2 regions of the Chromobacterium sp. CCUG 76385 genome follow, and region 2 is predicted to be linked to the other one. Evidence: riboswitches for the same ligand, from Rfam matches in the RefSeq annotation. Region 2 holds a riboswitch; the other holds the start of a gene.

Region 1 (6,462 bases), on a different contig from region 2:
CGATGGCTTCCTTCGCCAGGTGGATCGACGTGGCGCGCTTGTCCGGCCCCATGCCTATGGCCTCGGCGCGGATGATTTCCACGTCGCTCACGCCCAGGAAACCCAATACCTTCAGCAGATAATCTTCCTGGAAGTCCATCAGACTGCCCTGCTCTCCGCTGTGCACGCCGCCGCGGGCGGACACCACAATCACCTTCTTGTTGGGCACCAGGCCCACCACGCCGTTCTCCGTGTACTTGAAGGTGCGGCCGGCTGCGGCTACGCGGTCGATCCAGCTCTTCAACTGAGTCGGGATGGAGAAGTTATACATCGGCGCGCCGATCACCAGCACATCGGCGGCGACGAGCTCCTCGATCAGTTGATCGGTCAAGGCAGCCTCGCTGCGCTGCAGCGGCGTCCAGTCCGTCTCCGGCACGAAACGCGCGCCGACGATTTCGCCGGACAAGTGAGCGATCGGATTGGCCGCCAGATCGCGGTAGATGGTTTCGACATTGGCGTGACGCTGACGCAGCGTATTGGCCACTACGGCGGACAATTCGCGGGTAACCGAGTTGTCGGCCAGGATGCTGGAATCGAGATGCAGCAGTTTCATGTTCGGGTCTTTCGCGGTGCAGTGGAGATGTGTGCATGATAAGCGCGAGCAACAATCGGAACTAGACTGCTAAAATCGGAAACATTGTTCCACCAGCGAGACAATAATGCGAGACCTGAACGATCTGATGTACTTCGCCAAAGTGGTGGAGCACGGCGGCTTCATGGCGGCCTCCCGGGTGCTGGGCATTCCCAAATCCACGCTGTCGCGGCGGGTGGCGGAACTGGAAAGCCGCCTGGCCGTGCGCCTGCTGCAACGGACTACGCGCCGACTGTCGCTGACGGAAATCGGCAGCCAGTATTATCAACACTGCCAGGCCATGCTGGCCGAAGCCGAGGCCGCCGATGAGACCATTCTGCAAAGCAGCGCCGAACCGCGCGGCCTGATACGGGTCAGTTGCCCGGAACTGCTGGCCAAGACCATGCTCAGCGCGGCGCTGCCGCGCTTCCTGGCGCGCCACCCGCAGGTGCGGGTGGCGCTGGAGGCCACCAACCGCAGGGTGGACCTGATTGAGGAAGGCGTGGACGTGGCGCTGCGAGTCCGCAATGTCATCGAAGACAGCGCCAGCCTGGTCGTGCGCACCTTGGGCAAGAGCCGGGTCATCCTGGTGGCCAGCCCCGCCTTCCTCGAAAAGCACGACGAACCGCAAGCGCCGGAGCGGCTGGCCGCGCTGCCGGCGCTGACGATGAGCCGGCCGGACGGCCGCGGCCAGTGGGTGCTGCTGGACAATGTCGGCCAGACCTACACCATTCACATCGACGCGCCACGCTTGATGACCGACGACATGATCGTGCTGCTGCAGGCCGCCATCGCCGGCATCGGCATCGCCGCGCTGCCCACCAATGTCTGCCACCAAGCGCTGGCCGATGGACGGCTTAGCCGCATCCTGCCGCAATTCGATTTTCCCTGGGGCATCCTGCATGCGGCTTTCCCTACCCGCCGCGGCTTGTCGCCGGCCGTCCGCGCCTTTCTGGACTTCATCGGGGAAGAGTTGATCAGCGAGGAAATGGCAGGCGATTGGGGACGGCCCCATCTTCACCAGGCATGACATTTGCTTTTAACAATGGCGTCACCCCTCGAAAAAACCTTCCCATGTTCACGCTGCGCCCCTTAACCGAAACCGATTCGATAGAACAATTGACCGATCTGCTGCACCGCGCCTACGCCCAATTGGCCGCGATGGGGCTGCGCTACACAGCGGTGGATCAAAGCGCGGACGTAACCCGCCGCCGCATCCAGGGAGGCCACTGCCTGCTGGCCTGGCACCAAAACCAGCTGGCCGGCACCGTCACGGTGCATCGCGCGCGGCTCGCATCCCCTTGCCTGCAATTCCGAGCAACCGACGGCGCGGTGCTGGCGCAACTGGCCGTCGCGCCGGAATGGCAGGGCCACGGCCTGGGCGAGCAACTTTTGGAAGCGGCGGAAAACTGGGCGCGCGCCCAGGGCTGCGCCGCCATCAGGTTGGACACCGCGCGCGACGCTATCCACCTCGTCAGCCGCTACCAGCGCCGCGGCTACCGCGTGGAAGCCCCGCTGCAATGGCCGGACAAAGCCTATCGCAGCGTGGTGATGGTCAAATCGCTGGAAACTCTGCCGCCGTCTGCCACTCGAAACGATAGTTGCAGTGCAACAAGCTGATGGCTGCGCGCCACACATCGGCTCAAGACCATTCGCATTTATTGCATTGCAGCAGATAACGAGTACAGTGGCAGCCAAGGCCGTTGCCTTGGCCGCACACCGTTTTCACTCATCAAAACGCAAGGGGTTGCAATGTGGTCAACTACTGCAGTTCGAGACGGGAAAATCCCGTTTGCCCAACCGTTGTTTGATTACTGGCTGGACGCCTGCCAGCGCGGCGTTCTGTACTGGGACACGCTGTATCAGCGCGGCGCCACCTATCTGGAACACTGTGAAAGCGGCAAGCCGCCGGTGCTGGTGTTCGACTACACCATCATCATGGACGCGCGCGAGCTGCCCGATCCGGCCAACTACGCGCTGGCGGCGATCAAGCCGCCGGAGGGCAGCCCGGCCACCGATCCGGCCAAGCGCCCCTTCGTGGTCATCGACCCGCGCGCCGGCCACGGCCCCGGCATTGGCGGCTTCAAGATGGACAGCGAAATCGGCATCGCGCTGCAGCAGGGACATCCCTGCTACTTCGTAATGTTCTTCCCTCAGCCCGTGCCGGGCCAGACCATAGAAAGCGTGGCCAAGGCCGAAGGCCATTTCCTCAAGCGCGTCAACGAACTGCACCCGGACAGCGACGGCAAGCCCTTCGTCATCGGCAACTGCCAGGGCGGCTGGGCGCTGGCCATGTTGGCTTCGGTGGCGCCGGACCTGGTCGGCCCGATCCTGCTGGCCGGCTCGCCGCTGTCCTACTGGGCCGGCGTGCGCGGTAAGAACCCCATGCGTTACGCCGGCGGCCTGAACGGCGGCACCTGGAGCGCCTCGCTGGCCGGCGACCTGGGCAACGGCCATTTCGACGGCGCCCATCTGGTGGAAAACTTCGAGAAGCTGGACCCGGCCAACACCCTTTGGAAGAAGTCGTACAATCTGTATTCCAAGGTGGACACCGAGCCGCAACGCTATCTCGATTTCGAACGCTGGTGGGGCGGCCACTATCTGCTGAACAAGGTGGAGATGGAGTGGATCACCCAGAAGCTGTTCGTCGGCAACGATTTGGTCCACGGCAAGATCACCAGCCATGACGGCACGATGCGCGTGGACATGCGCAACATCCGCTCGCCCATCATGGTGTTCGCCTCCTGGGGCGATAACATCACCCCGCCGCAGCAGGCGCTGAACTGGATCGCCGACCTGTACGACAGCGTCGAGGACATCCGCAACAACGAGCAGACCATCGTCTACTGCCTGCACAACAAAGTGGGCCACCTGGGCATCTTTGTGTCATCCGGCGTGGCCAACAAGGAGCACAGCGAGTTCGCCAGCGCGCTGGACCTGATAGACGTGTTGGTGCCGGGATTGTACGAGGCCGTCATCGAAGACATCGCGCCGGACTCTCCGGGCCAGGAATACATCGAAGGCCGCTACATCATCCGCTTCGAAGCCCGCGATGTATCCGACATCCTGGCGCTGGATGACGGCCGCGAAGACGAACAGGCTTTCGAAGTAGTGAAACGCGTCTCCGAAATCAACCAGGGCGTGTACGACCGCTATCTGTCCCCCGTGGTGCGCGCCTTCAGCAACGAGGCCAGCGCCCGCCTGCTGCGCGAGCTGCATCCCGCCCGCTTCGAGCGCACGCTGATCTCGCCGAAGAACCCCTGGCTGTGGTGGCTGCCCGGACTCGCCGCCAAGGTGCGCGAACAACGGCGCCCGGTTTCCACGGACAATCCGCTGTGGCAGTGGCAGGAACGGATGTCTGACTTCATCGTCCAGTCGCTGGATCATTACCGCGACCTGCGCGACGCCGCCCAGGAACAACTATTCCGCGGGATTTACGAATCGCCGCAACTGGCCACGCTGGTCGGCGTGCAGCCCGCCGGCGAGGAGCGCAAGCAGGCGCTCACCTGGGAAAGCCGCGAGCTGGCGCGCCTGAAGCGCGAGGCGCTGGACCCGAGCTTCGAGCAAGGCACGCTGGCTGATGGCTTCATCCGGCTGCTGGTCTATGTCGGCATCGGCATGGGCGTCATCGATGAACGGCCATTCAACGCCATCCGCCGCACCATGCGCGGCGTGCAGCGCGAATATCCGCTGACGCTGATGCAGCTGAAGGATACCGTACGCAAACAGGTCGCCCTGGTGCGCGCCGATCACCAGCGCGCGCTGAACGGCCTGAGCACGCTGCTGCCCGACCAGCACATCCGCCACCAGGCCTGGATGCTGGTGCGCGACCTGCTGCTGGTGAATCGCCATGACATTCCGCCGGAGCAACAACAACGGCTGGAGCAGGCGGCCAATGTGCTTGGGCTGTCCGAACAAGACCGCAAGGCCATTCTGGACAAGGCCGTGATTCAGTCGGCCGCCCCTCGCGCGACGGAAACGGTTGCAGTCAAGCCGGCTCCGGCCCAACCCATCGTCCCGGCGGCCAAGGCTGAAATCCAGCCGGCGCCGGCCAAGACCGCCGCCACGCGCAAACCGGCGACCAAGCCTGCGCCAGCCCGCAAGCCCGCAGTCAAGGCCAACGGCCAAGCGCCTGCCGCAGCCAAAACCGTCAAGCCGGCTGCCGCCGCCAAGCAGCAGAAGGACTCCTGACGCGCCACGCCGGAGCGCCGACAGGCGCTCCGGTTTTATCGCCAACACACCTCAAACCCTTTCGCGGCTTGGTTAGCGTCGCTTCGTACTGATTTCCCATCCCCTCCCCGCCATCCCTCCGCCGCAATTGCTCCATGCAGAAAAATGATCATCAATAGGTTCTGAATATTGACTATTCAAACAGCAATAGCTAATATTTGACGCGCTGCGGGAGAGAGGGGCGCCGCCCCCGCCGAAGACGCAAACTCCCATAATCGCTCAGGCAAGCAGTACCGCAGTGCACCATTGATTCAAGCCGATTGGAGAGAGGCCGCCGCGAGCGGTCCACCGAAGGGGCAAGTGGCCGCCGGCCATGCAACTCTCAGGTAAAAGGACAAGGGGAGAGGCTGTTCCGCAACCCGGAATCCACCCAGGAGACTGCCTTGTCCGCACCTGCCATCGGCCGCGCGCTTTTGCCCGCGCCAGTAGACATTCTTTTCCCTTTTTCATGCCCATCCGCCGCCGTCGCGCGCGGGAGCTTGCCATGCTGAGCCTGATCTATCTGATCGCCATCACCGCGGAAGCGATGACCGGCGCGCTGGCTGCGGGCCGCCGCCACATGGACATCTTCGGCGTCACCGTCATCGCCTTCCTCACCGCGCTGGGCGGCGGCACCGTGCGCGACATCGTGCTCGGCCGCTACCCGATAGGCTGGACGCAACACCCGGAGTACGTATTGCTGGTGGTGGCCGGCGGCATCGCGGCCGTGCTGGCCGCGCGCTTCATGCGCCATCTGAACCGGCTATTCCTGGTGCTGGACGCGCTGGGCCTGGTGGCGTTCACCATCATCGGCTGCGATGTCGCGTTAGGCATGCGCTATCACCCGGTCATCGTGGTCATGGCAGGCATGATCACCGGCATCGCCGGCGGCATTCTGCGCGATGTCCTGTGCAATCGCGTGCCCATCGTGTTCCGCCGCGAGCTGTACGCCAGCGTGTCGCTCTTGGTGGCCATCCTCTACCTGGGATTGAACGCGCTGGAGGTTCCGCACGACTGGAACATCGCCGCCAGCTTCGCCTTCGGCCTGGCGCTGCGCATGACCGCGCTGTGGCGCGAGTGGCAGCTGCCGGTTTTCGCCTACCGCCACGATCATCACTGACACCCCCACCCCGCTTAGGCGGGGTGGTTTGCGTCACGCATAGCAAGCCATGGCGTGACGCGGACATCGATGCGCGCCGCCCCATGGCGCATGATTCGCGTCTCAAGGTTTGGCATAGCCATACGCGCGCCAGATTTTCTGCGATTCGGGACTGAAAAGGTAATCGAACAATTGCCGGGCTTGCGGATGGCCTGCCGCCGGCGTCAGCAGCGCCACCGTCTGCCGGATAGTCGGGTAACTATCCGGCGGAATCTCTACCCAATGCCCCTTGCCCAAACGTGAGCGCTCCAGCACCTGAGACTTGGAAACGAAACCGCCCGCCACCCTGCCGGACGCCACCATTTCGGCGGCATGGGCCACATCCGGCGCCCTGACAAAACGCGGGCGCAGGCGTTCCGCTAGTTGGTAATGATTCAAGCTGTATAAAACCATCTGGCCATAAATGCTGGACTCGGGATCCGGCAGCGCGATCTTGCCTCTGCCTTGGCGCAGCCACTCCAGCCAGCCGCTCTCATGAAAATCC
Region 2 (6,462 bases):
GTGGAGTTGTCTCCCGCCGGCGAAGTGATCGCTCAGAATCTGGCGGCCGAGTCCCTGCTAAGCGGTTGTTATATCGGCGAATGCTGGGATACGGTGTTCGAAAAACTGCAGCGCAGCGAATTGGATGATACCTACGCCTTGTCGCCGGATGGCCAGGGCAGCCGTCTGACCCTGCAATATCAGGATTTGCCGGCATCGGGCGGCCGAATTGTGCTTATTCACGATGTCTCGCGCTTGCATCAGCTGACCAGCGAACTGGCCCGGCAGCAAAAGTTGGCGTCGATGGGCAGCATGGCGGCTTCTCTGGCCCATCAGCTGCGCACCCCCTTGGCCAGCGCCATGCTGTATACCGCGAACCTGAAGCAGGATTTGCCTAGGCCGGAGGATAGGGCGCGTTTCGTGGACAAGAGCCTGGCCAGAATGCGGGCTCTGGAAGGTTTGATACAGAATATGCTGAGCTTTGTAAGGGGGCAGGTTTCGTCGCTGGAGCCGTTGGATGTCGCGGCATTGCTGGATGACGTTTGTGCAATCATGCTGCCGCAGTGCCATGACAAAAGTGTGCATTTCGATTGCCATCCGCCAGCGGTTTCTGCCATAACTGTCTTGGTGGATCGCAAGGCCTTGCAGGGCGCATTGATCAACTTGCTGGAAAACGCCTTGCAATACACGCCGGCTGGCGGGCAGGTGGGGTTGCATGTAGAGGCCGGGGCGTCGGAAGTGGTTTTCCGGGTGGAGGACAGCGGACCCGGTGTCGATCCAGCCGTGCAAGACAGGATTTTCGAGCCTTTTTTCACGTCGCGCCCTGGCGGTACCGGCCTTGGCTTGGCTATCGTGAAGAAAGTGGCGGAAGAGCTGGGCGGCGATGTCAGGTGTTGCAACAAGGAGGCGCATGGCGCCTGCTTTGAATTGAAATTACCGCGGGCCGGATAAGCGGTCGTTAAGCTTGTTCAGCGAATCAATCAGGGAAAGAACAGGGGCTGCGATGAGACCGATTGTTAGAGTCGAGGGGAATGTCGGCACGATGATGCTGATTGGTCAGTTTGACTTTAATCTGCACAAGGATTTCCGCCAGGCCAGCCAGGAACTGCTGGATAACGCCGCGGTGCAGGAAATACGGGTCGACTTTGACCAAGTGCCGTTTCTGGACAGTTCTGCATTGGGCATGCTGCTGTTACTCAAGGAGCGCGCTGCATCGCAGAAGAAGACCATGGTGCTGGTGAACTGCCATGAGGCGGTGTTGCAGGTATTCGAGATTGCCTGTTTCAACAAGATGTTTACGATTCGCCCGGCCGGTTGAGGGCGGCTCCGCCCAGGTTGGCTGTGACCGGGGCGGCCCCGTGCCAGACTGGGCGCGCCAGCCCATTGGGAGCGGCGGGTTGGAGACGCTTAGCGTTCCAGATATTGCAGCTTATCCTTCACCTCCGCCCAGTCGGCATGATCCGGCAACGGGTCGATGCGGTTGACGATGCTGGGCCAGTTCTTGGCCAGTTCCGCATTCAGCTTGATGAAGGCCATTTGGTCCTTGGGTAAATCGTCCTCCGGATAGATCGCGCCGACCGGGCATTCCGCCACGCATAGCGAGCAGTCTATGCACTCGTCCGGGTCTATCGCCAGGAAATTGGGGCCCTCGCGGAAGCAGTCAACCGGGCAGACTTCCACGCAGTCGGTGTATTTGCATTTGATACAGGCTTCGGTTACAACGTAGGCCATTCTTGTTTCCTTCTTAAGGCTGGCGCGTGATTGTAGGGATAATCGTATTTTAGCGAGAAATTTCCCGCCAAGCGCTCCTGCCGTCTGTTTCCGATGTCCATAGCCACTTACCGGGGCCGTTTCGCGCCCAGTCCAACCGGCCTGCTGCATGCGGGCTCGCTCAGCACCGCCGTCGGCAGTTACCTGGAGGCGCGCCGGCGCGGCGGCCAGTGGCTGCTGCGGATGGAGGACTTGGACCCGCCGCGCGAGGTGCCCGGCGCCGCCGCGGATATCCTGCGCACGCTGGAGGCTTTTGGCTTCGAGTGGGATGGCGAAGTGGTTTATCAAAGCCGGCGCCACGATCTATACAGAGATGCCTTGCGGCAATTGATCGCCTCCGGCCATGCCTATGCTTGCTGTTGCACGCGCAAGGAGATCGCGGCGGCGGCGCAACGCGGGCTGGATGGCTATGTCTATCCCGGAACCTGCCGCAATGGCTGTCCGGATGGCCGCGCAGGCCGCGCCTGGCGGCTGCGGCTGACGCCGGGCGAGAGCGTCGTCTGCGATAGGCTGCAGGGCGAGTATCGGCAGAATCTGGCGCGCGACATCGGCGACTTCGTGCTGCTGCGCGCCGACGGCTTCTGGGCCTATCAACTGGCGGTGGTGGTGGATGATGCCGAGCAGGGCGTCAATGATATCGTGCGCGGCGCCGATCTATTGGTGTCCACGCCGCGTCAATTGGCGGTATACGCCGCGCTGGGCTTGCCCGCGCCCACCTACTGCCACTTGCCGGTATTGACCAACGAGGCCGGCGAGAAATTGTCCAAGCAGACGCTGGCGCCGGCGATTTCCGGCGTCGATGCCGCGCGGCAGCTGCGAGCGGCATTGACGCTGCTGGGGCATGCGCCGCCGGCCGAGTGCGGCGATCTGGCGGAGCTGTGGCGCTGGGCCTTGGCCAGTTGGTCGCTGGCTAGCGTGCCGCGCGGCCCCTTGCGTTTGAGTGCCGGCTGACTTGCTTGCGTCGGTTTGGCATGACTTGCGCTGTATGCCGGTTTCTGTGAAAAAAATCGGTAATGCGACATGTTTTTGCATCAAATCTGTGTTCTAATGCGCCCTTTTTTTCGGCGCGACGCCATTTCCCCCACCGCCTGAGATTCTGACTTCGTCTATGTTGAAGTCATGACGCGTGGCGGTCGGCCGTGAGTCCGCCTGTTTCACGCATGCACGACGCCCGTTGCGGACCGGCGGCGCGCCATGCTTTCGTTCGCGATGGAGAATCAGGTTTGAGCGAAAACAGTTCTTCCCCCAAAAAAGGCTCGCTCGGAGTCTGGATGTGCACCGCCCTGGTGGTGGGCAATATGATAGGTTCCGGCGTGTTCCTGCTGCCCGCCTCGCTGGCGCCGTTTGGCGGCATTTCCTTGCTTGGCTGGCTGATCACGGCTGGCGGCGCCATCTGCCTGGCGCTGGTGTTCGCCCGCCTGTCGGCCATCCTGCCGCGCGAAGGCGGGCCATATGCTTATATTCATGCCGGCTTTGGCGATTTTGCCGGGTTCTGGATTGCCTGGGGATACTGGATCGCCTTATGGGCAGGCAATGCCGCGCTGGCGGTGGCGGCCACCAGTTATATGCAGGTGTTCTTTCCGGTTCTCGGCCATAGCGAACTGCTGGCTGGCGTTTTCGCCATCAGTCTGATCTGGATCGTTACCTGGATTAACAGTCGCGGCGCGCACAGTTCGGGCGTGGTGGCGGTGGTGACGACCCTGCTCAAGCTGCTGCCGCTGGCGGCGGTGACCTTCGTCGGTTTTTTCCATCTGAATACCGACAATCTGGCGTTCAATCCTCACCATAAGCCCTTGTTGTCTTCGCTGTCCGCGACCATGGCGCTGACGCTTTGGGCCTTCCTCGGCCTGGAGTCGGCCTCGGTGCCGGCTGGCGATGTCGATCAGCCAGAGAAGACCATTCCGCGGGCCACCGTCATCGGCACCTTGCTGGCTACTGTGCTGTACATTCTGTCGACGATATCGCTGATGGGCTTGATGCCTTCCGATGTGCTGGCGGCGTCTCAGGTGCCGTTTGCCGATGCGGCCCGGTTGATGTGGGGGGATTGGGGTTACTGGCTGGTCGGTTTCGGCGCCGTGGTGTCCTGCTTCGGCGCCCTCAACGGCTGGAGCCTGATGCAGGCGCACGTGCCGGCTGCTGCAGCCAAGGACAAGCTGTTTCCCAGCCGCTTCAATCAACGCAATGCGGCAGGCGTGCCGATCTTTGGCCTGGTGCTGTCCAGCGCCTTGGTCACCATCCTGATGGCGATGAAATACGCTGGCGGCGACAGCGGAGTGAAGATTTTCGAGTTCATCATCCTGCTGGCCACGGCCACCACCTTGTTGCCGTACGCGTTCTGCTCGATGGCGCTGATTGCCATCATGCTGATGCGCGGCAAGGCGTTTGCGCCGCGCGATTACGTGGCGCCGGGCTTCTTCGCCGGCATCGGTTTTGTGTATTCCTTGTGGGCGCTTTACGGCTCCGGCGCGGAGATCGTGATGTGGGGCATGCTGTTGCTGCTGCTCGGCCTGCCGATTTATGTCTGGCAGTTGAAAGAGCGCCACGCCGCCGATTGAGCGGCGGAGGCGGGGGCATGTCAAAGCGCAGCGCGAAAGCCTGCGCTTTTTTCGTTTCCGAATGGTTTTTATTGATAAATATGTGCGCTTATTTTCTTTGAGAAACATTTATTCAGACTGTTTGACATCGAAATAAACTCGGCTTGCCAAGGCGGGGAGATGCCCACCATAATCGGCGAGTCATACAGGAGAGAGCGGCACCCGCGGCCGCCGCCGAAGGCGCAAGCGCACCCGCTAATCGCTCAGGCAAAAGGACTGTATCATCGAGCCGGCGGCCGCCGGCTTGCGCAATCTGGAGAGCGGCGCCCGCGCGGCGTCCACCGAAGGGGCTAACGGCTTATCCGGCCGGAAAATCTCAGGTGCAGGGACAGAGGGGTGTGGTTGATAGAGGCTATCCACACTTTTCTCGAAGGAACCGCGCCATGACGGCCCCGAAACGTACCCCGCTGTTTGAAGCCCACATTGCCGCCGGCGCCAAGATGGTCGATTTCGCCGGTTGGGAAATGCCCATCCATTACGGTTCCCAGCTGAAAGAGCACGAAATCGTCCGCACCGATGCCGGCATGTTCGACGTTTCCCACATGACGGTGATCGACATCACCGGTTCCGACGCCAAGGCCTGGCTGCAAAAACTGATCGCCAACGACGTGGCCAAGCTCGGCTTCGAGGGCAAAGCCTTGTATTCCGGCATGCTGACGCCGCAGGGCACCGTCGTCGACGACCTGATCGTCTATCTCACTTCCTATGGCTACCGCATGGTGGTCAATGCCGGCACCACCGAAAAAGACCTGGCCTGGATGGAAAGCCAGAAGGCCGGTTTCGACGTGGCGCTGAAGGTGCGCCGCGACCTGGCGATGCTGGCGGTGCAAGGCCCCCAAGCCATTGAAAAAGTCTGCGCCATCAAGCCGGAGCTGGCCGAGGCCATCCGCGCGCTGAAAGTGTTCCAGGGCTTGCCGCAGGGCGAATGGTTCTACGCCCGCACCGGCTATACCGGCGAGGATGGCCTGGAAATCATGATTCCCGCCGCGGAAGCCGTTTCCTTCTTCGAACAATTGCTAGCCGTCGGCGTCGCGCCCATCGGCCTCGGTGCGCGCGACACGCTGCGTCTGGAAGCCGGCATGAATTTGTACGGCCACGACATGGACGAAACCGTGTCGCCGCTGGAGGCCGGCATGGGGTGGACCATTGCCTGGGAGCCGGCCGAGCGTAAATTCAATGGCCGCGAGGCGCTGGAAGCGCAAAAGGCCGCTGGCGTGAAAATGAAGCAGGTGGGCCTGGTGCTGGAAGGCCGCGGCGTGCTGCGCGAAGGCCAGAAGGTCCTGGTGGAAGGGGTGGGCGAAGGCGTGATCACCAGCGGCACTTTCTCGCCGACGCTGAAGCACTCCATCGCCATCGCCCGCGTGCCGGCCGCCACCGGTGCTGCCGCCCAAGTGGATCTGCGCGGCACGCTGACCGATGTGCGCGTGGTCAAGATGCCCTTCGTGCGCAATGGCAAGAAAGTATTCGAATAATCGGGCAGCGTCCTTGCGACGACTGCCGTCACCATTGATCCGATCTTAAGCTGGAGAACTTCAAGATGAGCAATATCCCCGCCGAACTCAAATACGTCGAGAGCCACGAATGGCTGCGCCTGGAGGCCGATGGCTCCGTGACCGTGGGCATCACCGCCCACGCGCAGGAACTGTTGGGCGACATCGTCTTCGTCGAGCTGCCCAAGATCGGCAGCGTACTGGCCAAGGAAGAGCAGGCTGGCGCGGTGGAATCGGTCAAGGCGGCTTCCGACGTCTACTGTCCGATCGCCGGCGAAGTGCTGGAAGTGAATGGCGAGCTGGAAGGCGCGCCGGATCTGGCTAATAACGATCCGTACGGCGACGGCTGGTTCTTCAAGATCAAGCCGGCCAATGCGTCCGACCTGGACGGCCTGATGGACGCCGCCGCCTACGCCAAGGAAATCGGCGCTTGATGTGATACGCCCCTGAGTCGCAAGACACAGGGGCGTTTGTTTTTTAGCCACGAAAACCACGAAAAGACACGAAAGATAACAGGAAGCCTATTTCGGCTTCTCTCAGAGTGAGCGGCTTTTCGGCTTCGCGTCATGCCGTTCGTGTCCTTTCGTGGTTTTCGTGGCAAAAGAAAGGTTTTGTTATGTCTCTTGCCG

What was found. Region 2 has a riboswitch for glycine ahead of gcvT (glycine cleavage system aminomethyltransferase GcvT). Riboswitches for the same ligand answer to the same signal wherever they lie in the genome.
Region 1: linked by a shared signal. The riboswitch ahead of QUG01_RS00835 (trimeric intracellular cation channel family protein) and the one ahead of gcvT (glycine cleavage system aminomethyltransferase GcvT) in region 2 are both predicted to bind glycine.

What each region holds. Positions count from the first base shown of each region.
Region 1 covers NZ_JAUCGU010000001.1:180,703-187,164, reverse strand. Annotated here, with positions in the region: gene QUG01_RS00855 (FMN-dependent NADH-azoreductase) at 1-592, opposite strand, end outside; gene QUG01_RS00850 (LysR substrate-binding domain-containing protein) at 699-1,640, shown strand; gene QUG01_RS00845 (GNAT family N-acetyltransferase) at 1,685-2,230, shown strand; gene QUG01_RS00840 (DUF3141 domain-containing protein) at 2,363-4,801, shown strand; glycine riboswitch at 5,000-5,086, shown strand; glycine riboswitch at 5,091-5,188, shown strand; gene QUG01_RS00835 (trimeric intracellular cation channel family protein) at 5,325-5,939, shown strand; gene modA (molybdate ABC transporter substrate-binding protein) at 6,042-6,462, opposite strand, start outside.
Region 2 covers NZ_JAUCGU010000002.1:19,447-25,908, forward strand. Annotated here, with positions in the region: gene QUG01_RS01915 (sensor histidine kinase) at 1-930, shown strand, start outside; gene QUG01_RS01920 (STAS domain-containing protein) at 983-1,297, shown strand; gene fdxA (ferredoxin FdxA) at 1,387-1,710, opposite strand; gene gluQRS (tRNA glutamyl-Q(34) synthetase GluQRS) at 1,804-2,700, shown strand; gene QUG01_RS01935 (amino acid permease) at 3,021-4,304, shown strand; glycine riboswitch at 4,480-4,572, shown strand; glycine riboswitch at 4,587-4,685, shown strand; gene gcvT (glycine cleavage system aminomethyltransferase GcvT) at 4,727-5,815, shown strand; gene gcvH (glycine cleavage system protein GcvH) at 5,881-6,267, shown strand; gene gcvP (aminomethyl-transferring glycine dehydrogenase) at 6,450-6,462, shown strand, end outside.